DNA from 2 places in the Halomonas sp. BDJS001 genome. Region 1 is predicted to be linked to the other one. Evidence: predicted binding sites of a transcription regulator. Region 1 holds the regulator's gene; the other holds the start of a gene.

Region 1 (3,415 bases):
CCGCATGCCAAAAACGAAAATAAAAAAGTAAAACAAATAAAATCAAAAACTTAATTTATTAACAGCGTACCAAAGAGGTACTACTCTGGCCGTCAATCAGCACTTTTAGCTGTATAAAAATGGCACATGGGTAAAGTTTTACCGACCTTGCATGCCAATATTACACACTTCTACAAATATTGTGCGTCGGATGCCTTTGCTAAATTAAACGAGACGCGAGGAGGGGAAGGCGCAGCGAAACAGTGCGCCCTTGCCGGGGAGAGATTCAATTTGCAGCTGCGCATCGTGACGCAACAAAACGTGCTTAACGATGGCTAAGCCTAAACCCGTGCCCCCCGTCGCCGTGCTGCGCCCCTTATCGACCCGGTAAAAGCGTTCCGTTAAGCGGGGGATATGAACAGGATCAATGCCTTCACCATTATCTTCCACATCGATATAGCCGCCGCCTGAAGCGTCCGCCTTCCAGCGCAGTGTGATTTGGCTACCTGCTGGCGTGTAACGAACCGCATTAAAGGCAAGGTTAGAGACAGCACTACGGATTTCCTGCTCGCTGCCTAGTAGCCGGGCGTCACTTTCGAGCTCGACGGTGATGGTATGCCGTTGATGCGATAGGGCTAGCGCATCAGCACAAACGCTTTGCAGCAAAGGTTCAAGTGACAGCGGGTGATGATCTTTCCCCCCCTGGTCAATCTCCAAACGCGAGAGCAGCAATAAATCATTGACCAAATTCTGCATACGCTGGGTCTGTTCCTGCATCTGCTGGATACTGCGACCCAAGCGCGGCGGAAGCTGATCGGCGATATCGCTGTAGGTTTCCAAATAGCCGGAGAGAACGGTAAGCGGGGTACGCAGCTCGTGGGAGACGTTGGCGACAAAGTCGCGCCGCATCTGCTCAAGCCGATGCAAGCGGGTAATATCGCGAGCCATGACCAAGCGTTCGTCGTCGCCATACAGGGTAATTTGATACTGCAGGATTCGCCGCTCATCAATCGGCGAGGTGAGCGTTAACGGCTCACTGTAGTTACGCGCATTAAAGTAGCTGATAAAGCTTGGGTCGCGCAGCAGGTTGGTGATGTGTTGGCCCCTATCGTGGGCCGTTTGTAGCCCCAGCATGGCGGTAGCGGCGCTGTTCCACCACTCCAGGTCGCCGTGGCGATCAAGCATAACCACGCTGTCGCGCATCGCTTCAGAGGATTCTTGGATGCGTGCCAAGGTAGCCCTCAGACGGCTTTGGGTAATACGCTGGCTTTTTTGATAGCGGTATAAGCGGTCAAATAGCTCGCCCCACATTCCGCGGGCAGCAGGCGGCTCATCATGGGGGTGGAGGGTGAGCCACAGGTAAAGCTCTCGCAACTGCCGGAGATGATAAAACAGGCATATCGCCAGCCCTGCCGCCAGCCCTAGCCCTGCTGAACCCAATAACCAGCCCAGACAGGTGCCCAGCGTGGCCAGCCACGCTAGCCGCCACAGTTCACGGCTCCATAGGCGCACATTTACACCCGTGCAGAGAAACGGTATCCGGTACCCCGAACCGTTTGAATCAGGTTCTGATGCACATCGCCCAGCGCTTTACGCAAGCGGCGAATATGCACGTCGACCGTGCGCTCTTCGACATACACATTGCCACCCCATACTTGGTCAAGCAGTTGGCTACGTGTATAAGCGCGCTCTTGGTGGGTCATAAAAAACTGTAGCAATCGGTACTCGGTGGGGCCCATTTCCAAGGCTTTGCCGTGGGCGCTTACCCGGTGGCTCACCGGATCAAGCAGCAGACCGTTAATTTCAATCGGGTCTTCAACGCCACGCGGCGTCGCACGACGCAGCACCGCTTTTAGCCGTGCCACCAATTCCCGAGGTGAAAAGGGCTTGGTGATATAGTCATCGGCACCGGCTTCAAGCCCTTGAATTTTATTATCCTCTTCGCCTTTGGCGGTGAGCATAATAATCGGGATTTCGGCGGTGGCTTCTTCACGCTTTAGGCGTCTTGCCAGCTCAATACCGCTAGTGCCGGGCATCATCCAGTCCAGCAACAGTAGATCGGGCTGGTGGTCAACCACCATGGCATGGGCATCCTGGGCGTTATCCGCTTCGAGCACGCGATAGTCAGCCATTTCCAGCGCTACCGCGATCATCTCGCGAATCGACGCCTCGTCATCGACAATCAGAACGGTCTTGGCGGTCATACCAGAGCCTCACGGTGTTCAAAGAAACCAGTTCAAAGAAAAGCACTTCAAAGATAAACAGATCAATGACATGTCAGTGACGATAACACCATGACTTGATGACAATTACATGACAATCGCCGCGATTAGCCAGCCACAGGCCACCAGCTTAGCGCGATACCGGCAAAAATCAGCAGCCCCGACCAGTGATTGTTGAGAAACGCCTGAAAGCAGGCATCCCGCTCCTGATAGCGAATTAAGCGCTGCTGATGCAGGAAAGTCGCCGCCATTGCCGCGAGCCCTAACCAGAAGAAACCACCTAAACCAACCCGCCAGCCTACCCAGGCCAGCAACCCCAGGGTGGCTAGCTGGAGAAGGCCAATGATCCAACGGTCTGCATTTCCAAACAGCACGGCCGTTGATTTAATGCCAATTTTTAAATCGTCGTCGCGATCAACCATGGCGTACTGGGTATCGTAAGCCACTGTCCAGCACACATTAGCGCAGAATAGCAGCCATGCTTCCAGCGGCACGTAGCCCAGTACGGCGCCAAACGCCATCGGAATCGCCCAGGAAAACGCTGCACCCAGCACCACCTGAGGAAAGTGGGTATAGCGCTTCATAAACGGATAAATAATCGCCAGCAGCACCCCGCCCAGCGAGAGCAGCACCGTAAACCAGTTGGTTAGTAGTACCAGAATAAACGCCGCGGCCACCAGGGCAATAAACAGCAGCTGCGCCTCGGTTTCGCTGATCCGGCCCGTGGCTAATGGACGGTTTTTGGTACGTTTCACATGGCCGTCAAAGTGGCGATCCGCATAGTCATTGACCACGCAGCCCGCGGCACGCATCACGTAAACACCGGCCACGAAAATCAGCAGCACATTTCGCCCGGGCACGCCTTCTGCAGCGACCCAAAGTGCCCACAGCGTCGGCCACATCAACAGCCATGTGCCTATCGGCCGATTCAAGCGCATCAGCTGTAAAAAATCTGCCATGCGAGCCCATCCCTTCGGCCGCAACAGTGAACGATTCATGCTTACCTCACGAAGAATAAGATGCAGGCGCTAGCCTAGCGCGAAGGCAGGCCAAGATCATCCGCCATTGCACTCAAAAAGTACTCTTGAACTAATAACGACAGAGAGTGGTGCTTACAGCCGTAAGAAAAAACAGAGCGACGGCCCCAAGCAGCGTTTCCTTGTATACCGTTCACGCTAGCGAAAGTCGGCACTTGCGTCGTCGCCTCTAATGAC
Region 2 (3,415 bases), 220 kb from region 1:
TTTGCGCTGTGGTGTCAAGTGTGGAGCCCCCCGCAGCCGGTAGGCACTGCCTTTGTGGTACACGGCTATTTCGATCATATGGGGCTATATCGTCATTTGCTTGAACGCCTGCTGGCTAAGGGTTGGCGAGTGGTGCTGTGGGATCTTCCCGGCCACGGCCTTTCCAGTGGAGCGCGGGCGGCAATAGAAGATTTCGATGACTATCAGCACTGCCTGGCTCATTTGCAGATGACCTTAAAGAGCCAAGGCATGGCGCCTGAGCCGTGGTTAGGCGTGGGCCAGAGCACCGGTGGGGCGATTCTGGCTACCGATGCACTCACCCGCCGTGAGGTCTCTGGCTGGTCGGGTTTGGTGCTGTTGGCGCCTCTGGTGCGACCTTGGGGGTGGAGCCAAACCAGCTGGCTGCACCTGATTGCCAGTCCTTTCGTAAAAGAGTTGCCGCGTAAATATCGCCCCAACTCCACCGATGAGCAGTTCACCGAATTTCTACGTGAGGGTGACCCGCTGCAGCCCGAGCGTTTGAGCGTTGCTTGGGTGAGCGCCATGCGCCGCTGGATGCCGCGCCTGCTGGCCCAGGAGCCTAATCCGCTGCCTACCCTGATACTCCAGGGCGAGCAGGACTTGACCGTCGATTGGGAGTGGAATTTGGCGATTCTGGCGAAGAAGTTTCCCAATGCCGAAATTCACCGCCACCCGGAAGCTCGCCACCACTTGGTAAATGAGGCAGACCCCATCCGCGAAGTGCTGTTTGAAGCGCTGGATAATTTTGTAGATGGGTTTGTCGAGAGTTCTAACCGATAGGTTTCGCAAAATATATCGGTGAGAGACCTCCCAAGCGTTACGGGCACAGAATAAACGCCGCTGAGAATTTATTCTGTGCTTTACCTGCCTATGTTCACACTCACCTTACTGGGCGTTCAGGAAGTCCTCCACATTGAGCAGTATCAGCTCATTATCATCCGCTTGCCCCTGCTGGCGGCCAATCGAGAACGGGTAGTTATTGTCGTTGGCAACCACGATGGTGCTCTCATCGACACGATCGACGTTCTCAATGGTGACAAAGGGAAAGTTAAAGGTGCCGTTGATCGTGCCTCTCGGTGCAAGGCCCTCTGGATCCTGGATGTCCATCAAGTCGATATAGGCGATTTTCTCAAGCACACCCTGCTCGTCCGTACGCTCGAGGTCGATGAGATAGATGCGTTTGAACTCGGCGGGATTCTCTGCCCACTCTTCTCGCGGGTCGCCTTGACGGCTATCGCGCTCGATGATTAGGCCGCGAGTTCCGCCAATGAGGTTGAAATCGCCAATCGCATGATCCGTTGACTCCAAGGGGTAGTAGCGGGTTGTGTCGCCCCATTCGCCGTTTTCAGTATCGAGCTCGAACATTCTTAATACGGGGGTGCCATCAATGGTTTCCGGGGCGTTGGCGTTGCTGTCCCAGACTGGCTTTTCCAATAAGGGGTAAAGGGTTGTTTGGTCTTCGGAGAGCGCCATGCCCTCGTAGCCGCCGGAGCGAAACACCACCACATCATCAGCGAGAGGCGCGCCAGGATTAGGGGTGAGGGCAAAGGCATTGTCGGGTGAGCGCATTAGTTTGCCGCCTGGGTCTGTGGCCAGCACCTGCAGCACCTCACCTTCGTTATCGACCTGGATAATCCAGGGGCCGAACTCATCGCCAATCCAGTAGCTATCGCCCACCGGTTGTATCGATTCGAGGTCGAAATCGGCACCCGTTAAGAAACGACCGGGGGTGGCTTCATTCATAATAGGGAAGGGCACCTTGCGGTTTGGATCCGAGAGTTGAACGGTCTCCTCAATGATGACGCGCCCTGAGTTCCAGTCGGGCTTTATGATGTTAAACATCAGAATGACGTCGGAAGAGTTCGCCTTGGAGCCAAAGCCGTTATCGGTCAACACCAGGAAACGGTCATCGCCAAGTGAGCGAATACCAGAAAAACCCTGCAGAGGCTGGCTGGGGAAGGGTAGCGCTAAGCCGGTGGCTTGCATGTTCGTATATAACTGCTCAATGCGGCCCTCTTGGCCAGTAAAACGGCCGGAGACGTTGTAGTGCTCAGCGGCGCCGGAAGGAGCCGCCACAAAGGTACTGCCGGGTAGCTGAGCATGGCCGGACAATGTGGAGGGAAAGCTCTGCTGGGCGTGTGCCGTACTGGTAAACGCAAAGGCGAGTAGAGCAGTCGCTAGTAACGGCTTTGTCATCACTATTTCACCATTTAGGAAGAAAAATTAGAGCAGGTGCAGCCTTTGCTAATTTTCATCCGTCATAGTGATAGTTGAATGACAAAGTGCAGACGTTTTAATGGCAGCAGGGTTTCACGTCGAGTCTGGCCCTGAGTTGTAAATACGTCTTGCTCAACAGGCGTAAATATTAATAAATGGTGTGGCTTTCAAATACATTATTCAAAGAGGAAATGACAATGGGATCATCGGTCAAAAAGGTACTGGTATTTGCGGGCAGTGCCCGAGAAGCGTCACTGAATAAGCAGCTAGCCAAGCTGGCCGCCAAGCGTATTGAGGCGCTTGGCGGGGAAGCAACCTTTATCGATTTAAAAGATTATCCCTGCCCACTGTTTGATGAGGATGTTGAAGCCCGGGGCATGCCGGAAAATGTGCTGAAACTGCGTGAGATTCTGGCGGATCACCAAGCAGTGATGATCGCCTCCCCGGAGTACAACGGCTTTATCACGCCGCTGCTGAAAAACACGCTGGACTGGCTGTCACGGCCCTACCAGGATACGCCGGGGCTCAAGTTATTTGCCGGTAAGTGGGCAGCGCTGGTGTCGGCTTCCCCTGGTGGGCTAGGTGGCATCCGTGCGCTGCCGCTAGGTCAGCAACTGTTAGCCAATCTGGGGTTGGTCGTGCTACCACAGCCATTGTCGCTGGCAAAAGCGGGCAGCGCCTTCAATGATAGTGGCGCGTTACACGATGAAACCACGGGTCAGAAGCTGGATGCGCTGTGTCAACGCCTAGTGGACTCATTGGCCGCCACCCATTAACCGTCTAGTGGCTTTCGGGGACTTACGCCCCCTTTAGCATCCGATCCAGTTGGCGGTAACCAATGGCCTCAATTAGATGCGGCTGGGTGGGCTTGGGTTCGCCCTGAAGGTCGGCCAGGGTCAGGGCTACGCGCAGTACGCGGTGATAGGCGCGGGCGGAGAGCTTGAGCTTTTCGAGCACGCCCGCAAGCCAGGCGCGCTCTTCATCGTTAAGCGCACAGGCGGCCTCCAGGGCTTTGCCGCTTAGCTGGCTATTCAGCGCGCCGCGGGCCATTTGGCGTTCTCGGGCGGCCATCACCCGCTCACGCACGGCTTCTGAAGACTCGCCTTGGGTTTGTGCGGTGAGCTGTTCTGGCGGCAGGGCAGGGACTTCCACTTGCAGATCGATACGGTCTAGCAGT

What was found. Region 1 encodes PhoB, which activates phosphate uptake and scavenging genes when phosphate is short. Its sites were predicted from a motif close to TGTCATANNNNTGTCANA; they were not measured.
Region 2: a site for PhoB is predicted at 2,284-2,301, ahead of OM794_RS21625 (esterase-like activity of phytase family protein). Genes of this name have one in related genera too.

What each region holds. Positions count from the first base shown of each region.
Region 1 covers NZ_CP110535.1:4,868,387-4,871,801, forward strand. Annotated here, with positions in the region: gene phoR (phosphate regulon sensor histidine kinase PhoR) at 205-1,491, opposite strand; gene phoB (phosphate regulon transcriptional regulator PhoB) at 1,494-2,183, opposite strand; gene ubiA (4-hydroxybenzoate octaprenyltransferase) at 2,309-3,199, opposite strand; gene OM794_RS22715 (chorismate--pyruvate lyase family protein) at 3,235-3,415, opposite strand, start outside.
Region 2 covers NZ_CP110535.1:4,651,294-4,654,708, reverse strand. Annotated here, with positions in the region: gene OM794_RS21630 (alpha/beta hydrolase) at 1-801, shown strand, start outside; gene OM794_RS21625 (esterase-like activity of phytase family protein) at 907-2,217, opposite strand; gene OM794_RS21620 (NADPH-dependent FMN reductase) at 2,436-3,014, shown strand; gene OM794_RS21615 (YifB family Mg chelatase-like AAA ATPase) at 3,037-3,415, opposite strand, start outside.